DNA from 4 places in the Pectobacterium wasabiae CFBP 3304 genome. Region 1 is predicted to be linked to each of the others. Evidence: predicted binding sites of a transcription regulator. Region 1 holds the regulator's gene; each other region holds the start of a gene.

Region 1 (3,042 bases):
AATATAGATTATCCCTATCTGCTCGCTATGCTGCAGGGTTCGTTTATCTCCCACATCAACACGTTGGTCGTTCCCGGCGGGAAAATGGGGCTGGCGATGGAGCTCATCATGGCACCGCTGGTGCAGCGACTGATAGAAGGGAAAGCCATCGAATGAGCAAAGCTGGGCACGGTAACACGAGCCAAGAGAATAATGCCGATCGTTTAAGCATCGAGATACACGAGCCGGCCACAGGGGTGAGGCCTCCTGCGGGAACCTCCTCTGTGTTTCCCCTAATAGCGGGCTTAAGTGATCAGCATTAGTGCCTCAAGAAAAAGATTATGCCAGCACTCTAATTTCGTGGCTGTGCGTCACCTCAACGGCTTTGCCCAGCATCAATGCCACAGAGCAGTATTTTTCCGCTGACAGGGCAACCGCCCGCTCGACGACTTTATCGGTCAATCCTTTCCCCGTCACAATAAAATGCAGATTGATATGGGTAAATAAACGCGGCGCTTCAGAGCGGCGTTCCGACGTCAATTTCACCTCACAATCCGCCACATCATTACGGCCCTTTTGCAGAATCGATACCACATCAATCGCGCTGCATCCTCCTACGGACATCAACACCATTTCCATCGGACTGGGCGCTTTATCGCCAGAATTACCATCCATCAATATCTGATGTCCTGATGCCGATTCGCCCAAAAACGTTAAGCCTTCAACCCATTTTACCCGAGCCTGCATGATGCCTCTCCACTAAAAATTTTTTGAAAATTTATATCGTTACTGTACAAAAACCAGCGTTAATCAGAGCTTTGTCATGCTGAAGCGAGACAACACAAGACACATCATTAAAGCTGTGTTAAAACAAAAATAGAATAGACCTTTTCTGGACAAACCCAGAAACGAAGAAGATGATGACGTAGCCAGACATACCCAGCCACGTTTACGGTGCGGCAAGGTAGCAGCCGGAAAATCAAGGGTACAGTGGTTCCAGTATATTCCCTGACGTCATTCTGCCTAGACTGAATTTTATTTTTTTAGCAGTTAAACACGCCGTACAGGGAACTCTGACCCCTGTAATTTGCGCAGTGAATTACAACAGAGGATGATAGCGAATGGTTCTCGGCAAACCGCAGACAGACCCAACTCTCGAATGGTTCCTTTCCCATTGTCATATCCACAAGTATCCATCGAAGAGCACGCTGATTCACCAAGGTGAAAAAGCAGAAACGCTTTACTACATCGTGAAAGGCTCTGTCGCAGTGCTAATCAAAGATGAAGAAGGCAAGGAAATGATTCTTTCCTACCTCAATCAGGGCGATTTTATTGGTGAGCTCGGCCTGTTTGAAGAAGGTCAGGAGCGCAGTGCTTGGGTTCGGGCAAAAACCGCCTGTGAAGTGGCTGAAATTTCATACAAAAAATTCCGCCAGCTCATTCAGGTTAACCCGGACATCCTCATGCGCCTGTCTGCGCAAATGGCAAACAGACTTCAGGTAACCTCAGAAAAAGTCGGCAACCTCGCCTTCCTTGATGTGACTGGCCGTATCGCCCAAACATTACTCAACCTGGCCAAACAACCTGATGCCATGACACATCCAGATGGCATGCAAATTAAAATTACCCGTCAGGAAATTGGGCAAATCGTTGGCTGCTCGCGTGAAACCGTGGGCCGCATTCTGAAAATGTTAGAAGACCAGAATCTGATCTCTGCACACGGTAAAACGATCGTCGTTTACGGCACTCGCTAAATCCCTGTCGCAGTACTACCCTACCAATAAAAAAGCGTGAAGCCTCGGCCTCACGCTTTTTTTATCGCACAATGCGTACAAAACGGTTTATCACAAAATATCGTGAACTCAGTTCGCGGTATCAACCACTTGAGCGACCGCTTTGGCGAATTTCGCCATCCCCTGCACAATATCATCTTCATCAATGATCAAAGACGGCACAAAACGAATGACGTTCGGCCCCGCCATCAACACCATAAGCCCCTGTGCCGTTGCGGCAGCCAGAAATTCGCCCGCACGACCATGCCACTGCGGTTTCAGCTCTGCACCCAACAGCAGCCCCATACCACGTACCTGATCAAATACGCTGTACTGCTGGTTGATTCTCTCCAGTTCACTAACAAAGCGATCGTGACGATCCGCTACGCCCGACAGCACTTCTGGCGTATTGATGATATCCAGCGCGGCTTCAGCGACCGCACAAGCTAGCGGATTGCCACCATAGGTCGTTCCGTGTACCCCAACCGTCATGGCTGATGCAATCTCTTCCGTCGTCAGCATCGCGCTAATCGGGAAACCACCACCCAGCGCTTTCGCGGTAGTGAGGATATCTGGCGTAATGCCATAGTGCATATAGCTGAATAATTTACCGGTACGCCCCATCCCACTCTGTACTTCATCAAACACTAGCAGCGCTTTATGTTGATCGCACAAGTCACGAACGCCCTGCAAAAATTCAGGCGTAGCCGGGGTAATGCCGCCTTCACCCTGAATTGGTTCCAGCACGACCGCGCAGGTGTGATCGTCCATCACCGCTTTAACAGCAGCAAGATCGTTGAACGGAACGTGCACGATATCCGCAGGTTTAGGCCCGAAGCCATCGGCATATTTAGGCTGTCCGCCAACCGAAACGGTGAACAGCGTCCGGCCATGAAATGCATTGTAGAAGGCGATGATCTTGGTTTTATACGGGCTATGGCGTTTAACCGCATAGTGACGCGCCAGCTTAAATGCGGCTTCGTTAGCCTCTGCACCAGAGTTAACAAAGAACACACGATCGGCAAAAGTGGCATCGATCAGCTTACTGGCGAGGCGTAGCGCAGGTTCATTAGTGAAAATATTGCTGGTATGCCACAGTTTTTCGCCCTGTTGATGTAGGGCATTAACTAGCGCCGGGTGGCAGTGACCGAGCGCCGTGACGGCGATGCCACCGGAGAAATCGATATATTCTCGGCCGTCCTGATCCCAAACGCGGCTCCCCTTACCTTTCACGGGTACAAACTTCGCGGGTGCATAAACCGGCAAAATAACTTTATCGTGGGTATCCCGT
Region 2 (3,042 bases), 1.2 Mb from region 1:
AACCATCACGGCATTCTTGTCAGTGAGGAAATAGTCTTCAGTCTGTAATTTCAAACCCCGTATTGCTGTCGCCATTCCCTCACCCGCAGTTGCTATTGCCTACTCTTCACGAGAAAACGCCTGATGGCGTAGTGACTTAGGCGCCTGCGAGAATGCCTTGCGGAATTGCGTCGAGAAGTGATTGCTGTCGCTAAATCCACAGGCGTGCGCAATGGTGGTGATCGAGTCATCACTTTGCTGCAACCGCCGACGCGCCTCCAGTAATCTTAACCGATTCAGATAGCGTTGTGGTGTCATACCCGTATGTTGTTTTAGCTGACGGTGCAGTGTACGCAGCGGCAGCGAGAATTGATCGGCCAGACCGCCCCAGTTAACCTCTTCACTGTAGTTGTTTTGCAGCCAGCCCAACAGCGCCTGCACACCCTGACGCTCGGAACCGTTACCCTGCGTTTGGAAACAGTGCTGACGCAACTGCACCAGAATTTGCAGAAACAGGCTCTCGCTAGCGGCAATCGCTTCCGGCGCATCGCTCTGCGCCAGCTCCGCCAGACTGTTTAGCGACTGCTTCAACTGTTGCATTCCTGCCGCATTCACCTGCCACTGCCCTTGCCACTCGCCGTTCGGACCATACGGCAAAAATGCGGCGATATCAGACAGGAAGCGAAACCCACGCGGCGAACGGTACAGCATGTTGGTCAGGCACAGACCTTCGACATCTTCGAACAGATGTCGATCGTTATCGCGAACAAAGAACACCGTCCCGCTACACAGTGCGTAGGGCTGATCGTTAAACACATGGACGCCAGCGCCCTGTTCCACCAGCACAATTTCCCAGAAATCATGATAGTGCTCAGGAAAGGCCGTCTGTGGGGTACGCGGCTCTACCGCGACCGTCACGGCACGCGAAGTAAAAAAATCATCACCACGAAGTAACGTCATTTCAGTTCTCCATTCAGCCTTTGGCAAAACACGACCTTTGAAAAAGAGTAGTCATAAGCCACAAAACCAGCCTTCAAATACCGTCACCCATGCGCCGTCTGGCTGCACTTTTTTTAAGATCGCCCCGCCTAATTGAGTGAAGTGTGGCAAGGATCACACGGCTTTTTCCCTTACTTTTTCATGGTTATTTTCTGAATATTTTCCCAGATTGTGAGCCCTTTCACGGTCAGCTTTGTCATTTTGCCAATCGCCTGTTACAGGTGGCACTCACCGGAAGGTGGCTTCTGTTACCGCTCCTTACACTGCAACACATTCAACGATAAGGAGTGGCGGCTATGGCGGTGAAGAATATCGTGGCGGTGGATTTGGGCGCATCCAGCGGTCGGGTGATGCTAGCGACGTTCCATACCGCAACGCAGCATCTGACGCTGAAAGAAATTCACCGTTTCAACAACACGCTGGTTTTTCAGGACGGTCATCACCAGTGGGATCTGACTGCGCTGGAATGCGACATCCTTACCGGATTACACCAAATTGATGCGATGGGTCTCGCCCCCGATAGCATTGGGATCGACAGTTGGGGCGTGGACTATGTACTACTCGATAAAAATGGGCAGCGCGTCGGCCTACCCTATTCTTATCGCGACCACCGCACCGACGGCGTGATGGCTGCCGTCACCGCTGAACTGAGCCGTGAGGCCATTTATCAGCGTACTGGCATTCAGTTTCTGCCATTTAATACGCTGTACCAGCTCAAAGCGCTGTGCGACATGCCTTCCGACGATCTGGAGCAAGTAGAACATTTGCTGATGATCCCCGACTATTTTCACTATCGTCTCACGGGTCAACGGGTTTGCGAATACACCAACGCCAGCACAACCCAACTGCTTAATCTGGAGCAGAAAACCTGGGACGGAGAACTGCTGGACTATCTGGGCGTACCACGCCGCTGGTTGAGCAATCCGGTGCAGCCGGGGCACACGGTCGGAAACTGGATCGCACCGAGTGGACGCCAGATCCCCGTCACCGCCGTCGCAACGCACGATACCGCTAGTGCGGTAGTCGGTGCGCCGTTACAGAACCGTGATAGCGCCTACCTCAGCTCCGGCACCTGGTCGCTGATGGGCATCGAGAGCGACACCCCGTTTAACTGTCCGCGTGCGCTGGCAGCCAATATCACCAATGAAGGCGGCGTAGACGGCACTTATCGGGTGCTGAAAAACATCATGGGTCTGTGGCTGCTACAGCGCGTCTGTCAGGAGCGTGGCATCAAGGATTTAGCGGCGCTGATTCAGTCCGCCGCCGCCCTGCCCGCTTTCGTTAGCCTGATTAATCCTAATGACGATCGCTTTATCAATCCGCCGTCCATGCATCAGGCGATCCGTGACTATTGCCGTGAGCACGGCCAACCCATTCCCCAGAGCGATGCCGAACTGACACGCTGCATTTTCGACAGCCTCGCCTTGCTCTACCGGCAGGTCGTACTGGAATTGGGTGAGTTGCGTCACGCACCGATCCGCCAGTTGCATATTGTCGGCGGCGGCAGCCAGAACGCGTTTCTGAACCAACTGTGCGCGGATGTATGCCAGATCCCGGTTCTCGCCGGACCGGTCGAAGCTTCTACGCTTGGCAATATCGGCTGCCAACTGATGGCGCTAGGTGCCGTCACCGACCTGACCGCATTCCGTCACATGCTGACTCATAACTTCCCTCTGCATCGCTATACCCCGCGTGCGGAGAGTGATTTTGCCGGGCACTGGCGTCGCTTTCAGGCGCTCAGCCAGCCAGAAACCGCCCCACAGGGCAAAAAGGAGACTACGCAATGAGCACACCAATTGAAACCGCATGGCAGTTGGCAAAAGCGCGTTATGCCAGCCTGAATATTGACGTAGAGGCCGCGTTGGAACAGCTCGACCAGATTCCGGTATCAATGCATTGTTGGCAGGGTGACGATGTTGCCGGATTCGAGAATACTGGTGGGCCGTTAACCGGCGGTATTCAGGCCACTGGCAACTACCCCGGTAAGGCAAGTACGCCGGATGAACTGCGTGCCGATCTGGAACAGGCATTTGCACTGATCCCCGGCCCCAAGCGGCTGAATCT
Region 3 (3,042 bases), 2.4 Mb from region 1:
GGATTCAGTTCATTAAATTCCTGACGCTTAGCGGCATAGTTCATCCCTACACACAGTATTTTCCCTGGTGTGGTAATAACCGGTAGGAATGTCACATCTGCGACTGGAATATCCGATGCATTCGCACTGAATCCATATGCAACAGGTAGCGCATTCTGCGCCAGTAATGCTTTCAGATCAGGGTAAAGGTGGCCAATTTTACTGCCGAGATCGATTAACCCCGTTGCCGTATAAATGCCGTAACTGTCCTTACCGTTATAACGATAGCTTGCAAGTTTCATAATATTTCCCGTGCGAAATAAACCTACGTGTAATAGCGGTTTTATTTCGTTAACTTATGTGAGTTGTTCAACACTGTACTTCTCAAAAAGTTATTTCTTTAGCTCAGCAGCTTTTTATTTTCTGAATAACATCAGACTAAAAAGTTGGCGAGTATCAATAGTGAAATCGAAACATTAATAGCACCGCCGATACGTGTGGCAATTTGCGCAAATGGCATCAGCACCATGCGGTTACCCGCCGTCAGAATCGCGACATCACCAGTACCACCCTGCCCACTCTGGCAACAGGAGATAATGGCAACATCAATCGGGTGCATACCGATCTTTTTACCGACAAAGAAGCCAGTCGTGACCAACGCCGCCACGGTAGAAACAATCACTAGCAGATTTTGAATCGTAAAGGCATTCACCAATTCCTGCCACGGCGTAATCGCCACGCCAACAGCAAACAGAATCGGGTATGTCACGGAGGTCTGGAAGAACTTGTAAACGACCTGGGAGCCTTCCAGCATTTTCGGTGAAACGCCGTGAGCCAACTTCACCAGCACCGCGGCAAACAGCATGCCAACCGGTGCAGGCAGGCCAATCACTTTATGGCCCAGCATACCAATCATATACAGCAGGATGGCCAGCAGCGCGCCAGAAGCAATGGTCGTCACATCGGCTTTACCGCTAAAGACAGAAGCAGGAGCGCTGCTCTCGCTGTTGCCCAGACTATTACCTTTATTCGGCATCAGCTCGCCTTCACCAGTCAGGTGCGGATAGCGTTTACCCAACTGATTCAGAATGCCAGCAATGATGATCGCCGTCAGGCTACCCAACATCACGATAGGTAATACGCGCCCCAGAGCGACACCTTGGTCCATATGCAGAATCGCGGCATAACCGATAGACAGCGGGATTGCACCTTCACCCACCCCACCGGCCATAATCGGCAGAATCAGGAAGAAGAAGATTTGGAAAGGGTCCAGACCTAGCGCAATACCCACGCCCATGCCCACCAGCATCCCCACAACTTCACCACACAACATCGGGAAAAAAATACGCAGAAAGCCCTGAATCAGCGTTTGCCGATTCATACTCATAATACTGCCGACAATAATGCAGCAGATGTAGAGATACAGAATATTAGTACTTTTGTAGAACTTGGTCGTGGATTCAACAACAACGTCCGGCAGCAGGCCATAATACACCATCGCCGAGGGGATAAAGGTCGCACAGATTGCCGCCGCCCCCATCTTGCCGATAATCGGTAGGCGCTTGCCAAATTCACCACAGGCAAAGCCAAAGAATGCTAGCGTTGCCACCATAACAACGATGTCGCTTGGCAGTTTCCCACTCAGGCACTCTATACCGATTAATACCCCAGCCAACACAAAAAGCGGTACAGGAATAATACCTATTTTATAGGTATCCAAAATGTGCCACCATTTTTCCTTTAATGAAACCTTCCCAACCGCCTCATTATTTACAATATCAGTAGTACTCATAACTCAGTCCCCGTTTTATTTTGTCAACGAATCATAATGGGCTGGTTAATATTATTATGTGACTCTCTTCAAATTAAAATTCGAGTTTTAAAGGTGTTTATGATTTTTATGGTTTATATTAAAAAAATGATTATTAGGCAGACAGTTAGATGATTTAAACCGCATAATAATTTTTAAGATTTTTATGACGTTTATGGTTTTTATTCCCCAGGTATGATTATGTTGATGAAAAGTAATTAAGTTGTTTATCAAACACAACAGAGTCGTTTAATTTTATCTATTTATTTCCTTCGTCGTATTGGTAATAACATATTTAAACGTGTTATTGCTCACAAGTTTTTTTCTCTCAGCCCATTCTTAATAGTATTCGTGATAAATTCAGTAACTATTTCTAGTTACCCCATAAGGCTCGCGCGTATCATGAGATTGAGACTTTCCTTTCATATCAAATTATTTATCTATTTGATCGTCTTTTTCTCTTCGCTACTGCTAATGACGGGTATCTATTATTATCATGATATCGATAAGCAACTGTATTCTGAGCTGGGTACACGAGCACAGGTGCAAGCCAGAGAGATGGCTATTATTCCGACCCTGATTGAGTCGGTGAAAAATAGAGATATCAAACAGATCCATACCCTTGTCCAGCAATTAAAACAGCGCAGCGATGCAAGCTATATCGTGATCGGTGACAATCAAGCACGCCACCTGTTTCATTCCGAGTACACAGAAAATGACCAACCCGTCGGCACGCAGATGGTCGGCGGAGACAATTTCGACGTATTAGCGGGAAAAAGCGCTATCACGGTGCGCCACGGCAGCATCGGCGTCTCACTACGCAGTAAAGCCCCCATCATTGCCGATGGTCAGGTGATCGGTATTGTCTCCGTGGGCTATCTGAAAACTCACATCGATAGCCTGACGTTCAGTAAACTGGCGCGTATTCTGCTGGCCATTCTGGCGATGTTTGTCGCGCTATTTATCTTTTCCTGGTGGTTCTCACGTAATCTGAAAAAACAGATGTTTGGCCTCGAACCGCTTGAGATCCGCATGCTGGTCAGGCAGCAGAAAGCGTTACTCGAATCGATCTACGAAGGGGTCATCGCGATCGACAAACAGCACCGCATTGCCGCCATTAACCATGCCGCCAAAGAGATCCTCGGGCTGAGCACCCCTTCTCATCTATTACGCGAGAAGCCTATCGATACCGTCATAAAACTCGTGCCCTTCTTCTCCAGCGAAACGATGTGGAGCAGCGATACCCACGATGA
Region 4 (3,042 bases), 690 kb from region 1:
GTTCGTCTGCGCATCGGCTACGGCTGGTGCTGGTGTCGCTACCGTTTCAGGTTTCGCAGCACCCTGCGCTGCAACAAGACGGGCTGCCAAGTCACTATACAAGCCACTATCAAGGAAGTTGGTCAGCGAAATGTGCTGTGCCTGCGGCGCATGGCGCATCGCCCGTTCGGTCAGGTCGCGGTGCGTAATCACCAGATCGACATCGTCCGGCAAGCTATTGATCGCGCTGTTGGTCACCGAAATGTTGGTCAGCCCGGCATCCTGAACTTTCTTACGCAGCACACCAGCCCCCATCGCGCTGGAACCCATACCGGCGTCACAGGCTACGATGATTTTACGCACGGTGCTCATGTCGCCGCTGACACCCGTGTTAGTCGCCGCACCTTTGGAAGAGGCTTTCATTTCCTGCACGCGGCGTGTCGCGTCGCCCAGGTCTTCTTCTTTTTGCTTGGTACTTTTCAGCAAAATCGCTGACACAATGAAGGACACCGCGAAAGCGGCTGCGATGGCCGCGAGGTTAGCGAAGTAAGCGCCTTTTGGCGTCATCGCTAACACGGCCAGAATAGACCCCGGAGAGGCAGGAGAAACCAAACCGCCACCCAACACGCTCAGCGTAAATACGCCAGTCATCCCGCCCAGAATCACCGCGATAATCAGGCGCGGATTCATCAATACATAAGGGAAGTAGATTTCGTGGATCCCGCCTAGGAAGTGAATAATTGCCGCGCCCGGAGCTGATTCTTTCGCATTACCACGACCGAAGAACATGTAAGCCATCAGCACGCCCATACCCGGGCCTGGGTTCGCTTCGATCAGGAAGAAAATAGATTTGCCGGTTTCTGTCGCCTGTTGAATGCCCAGCGGTGAGAAGATACCGTGGTTGATGGCGTTATTCAGGAACAGAATTTTCGCGGGTTCAACGAAGATGGACGTAAACGGCAGCAGGTTGTTCTGTACCATCAGGTTAACGCCGGAAGCCAGCACCTGAGAGAAGACTTCAACCAGCGGGCCAATCGCCAAAAACGACAGAATTGCCAACAACATACCGATAATACCGGCAGAGAAGTTGTTGACCAGCATTTCAAAGCCGCTTTTGATTTTACCGTCAACCATGCGGTCAAAACGCTTGATCGTCCAGCCGCCTAACGGACCGACGATCATCGCGCCGAGGAACATCGGGATATCGGTCCCGACGATCACACCCATCGTCGTAATTGCACCCACTACACCACCACGCTCACCAAATACCAAGCGTCCGCCGGTATAACCAATCAGCAATGGCAGCAAATACGTGATCATCGGGCCAACGAGCTTCGCCAACGTGTCATTGGGAATCCAGCCCGTTGGGATAAACAGCGCGGTAATGATACCCCAGGCGATAAATGCGCCAATATTGGGCATCACCATATTACTCAGGAAGCGACCAAAGTTTTGCACCTTGATCTTAATATCTGGTGAAAGCATAAAAACACACCCCTATTGAAACGCGCTGACAATAAGAGCGCGTGGTAATTATCGTGAGACGGCGTGGCTATAAAAACACCGATTGCCACAAGAATATTTCCGTCATTATTACTGTATGCAGCGCGGACTCTAACACGCTGTTTTCATACCGCAACCTCATGGCAGCAACGTGACAAAAATCACACAACCACCCTACATCAACGATACAAATAGGTGATTTACTTCACAAAAAACCGTTAAAAATGAAAAACTAAACAGATTTGTAGACAAATACAGCACCTTAAATGTGATTTAAATCACACTTTAAAGGTCGGCATTTGTTTTATTTATGTGATATGTATCACAATTTATTTTCCTCTCTCGCCTGCCAAACTCATCTTATCCAGAATACCGCCCCGCTCATATTGACTCGCTAAAGGAGGTTATTAGGGATAATTCACGCCATTTACCCCTCTGAGTGCATTCATTACATTCCGCTGTTGCACAGGTAGTGCCGCCACCATACTGTTATATTGCGCAGCCTGCTGTGGCGTACGGAATTGCACCGACGCGCCGTTAAATATCGGCTGATCGCCCTGAGCCTGAAGGAAATCCCCAACCTGGATCAGGCTTTGTGCAAACGACGTGGCATTCGGAATAGCAGGTAGCAGCGCATTCGTCGGCTGTATTACCGTGCGCGCATAGAGCCGCTCATAAGGAATTTGCACCTCTTCAGGCTGCTTTAACGTACTGTGGGCATTGTCGGCCTGTGTTTTTGCCGCCTGAACATGCTGCGCTAACAGGCTCATGGTTCCGACAGATTGCCTTAGCGCATCACGCTGCGTCAGATAGTCTTTAGGGACGCGAATACGGGAAATTTGCACCAGCATCGGCGTCAAACTGACGGACACCGCCTGATTAAACTGCTGAGAAAAGGTGGTTAAAATGGCGTAATCGTTGGTGAAATTACCAAAATCCTTCTTCTGCTCCTCCGTTAAGGCTGGCAATCTCCCATCCTGCTGCGACTGTACACTTTGCAGGAACGCAATGAATGCCTTGCGCTGGTCGGCTTCGCTGTCACCACAGGCAGCAAGCTGCAATGCCGCCAGAATAACCAGAACTGGCAGCAGCCAGCGTGAACGGTATGTCATCAGCCTTCTCATTCCCTACTCCTGTTATGCTTACTGCCCCGCCAGCCGTGCTTTATTCAGATAAAAACACGCTTTCCATGACAAGATTTTCTACGATATAAGCATAGTCGAATCAGGCTGGCTGTGTAGAAAAAGGCCAGACCTGACAACTAACACCCATCGTTTAAGCATTGAGATACACGGGACGATCGCAGGGTTTTTACCCACAGCGTAGTCCGTCGATGCGGGTCGTAACAGTAGGATGGAGATGTTCTGGAATGCGGAAAAAAGAACCCCCGAACAGGAGAACCTATTCGGGGGTTGAGATGACGATAATGCTATTGTCGTTATTGCAGAACGGAAATATCCGCAACCTGCAAGAACAACTCACGCAGTTGGCTTAGCAGCGTCAAGCGGTTCACTCGAACCTGCTCATCTTCCGCCATAACCATGACCTGATCGAAGAATG

The links. Region 1 encodes CRP, which controls carbon source genes, mostly activating them, when cyclic AMP is high. Its sites were predicted from a motif close to ATGTGANNNNNNTCACAT; they were not measured.
Region 2: the regulator CRP is predicted to act here: its motif matches at 1,081-1,098, upstream of rhaS (HTH-type transcriptional activator RhaS).
Region 3: the regulator CRP is predicted to act here: its motif matches at 1,828-1,845, upstream of A7983_RS17385 (2-hydroxycarboxylate transporter family protein).
Region 4: the regulator CRP is predicted to act here: its motif matches at 1,676-1,693, upstream of A7983_RS08330 (PTS mannitol transporter subunit IICBA).

The regions. Positions count from the first base shown of each region.
Region 1 covers NZ_CP015750.1:1,161,416-1,164,457, forward strand. The annotation lists gene A7983_RS05270 (phosphoribulokinase) at 1-156, shown strand, start outside; gene A7983_RS05275 (OsmC family protein) at 319-726, opposite strand; gene crp (cAMP-activated global transcriptional regulator CRP) at 1,101-1,733, shown strand; gene argD (bifunctional acetylornithine/succinyldiaminopimelate transaminase) at 1,842-3,042, opposite strand, start outside.
Region 2 covers NZ_CP015750.1:2,325,211-2,328,252, reverse strand. The annotation lists gene A7983_RS10535 (helix-turn-helix domain-containing protein) at 1-75, opposite strand, end outside; gene rhaS (HTH-type transcriptional activator RhaS) at 100-939, opposite strand; gene rhaB (rhamnulokinase) at 1,275-2,765, shown strand; gene A7983_RS10520 (L-rhamnose isomerase) at 2,762-3,042, shown strand, end outside.
Region 3 covers NZ_CP015750.1:3,814,585-3,817,626, reverse strand. The annotation lists gene A7983_RS17390 (fumarylacetoacetate hydrolase family protein) at 1-281, opposite strand, end outside; gene A7983_RS17385 (2-hydroxycarboxylate transporter family protein) at 413-1,771, opposite strand; gene A7983_RS17380 (ATP-binding protein) at 2,192-3,042, shown strand, end outside.
Region 4 covers NZ_CP015750.1:1,855,444-1,858,485, reverse strand. The annotation lists gene A7983_RS08330 (PTS mannitol transporter subunit IICBA) at 1-1,464, opposite strand, end outside; gene A7983_RS08325 (DUF3053 domain-containing protein) at 1,890-2,594, opposite strand; gene glyS (glycine--tRNA ligase subunit beta) at 2,921-3,042, opposite strand, start outside.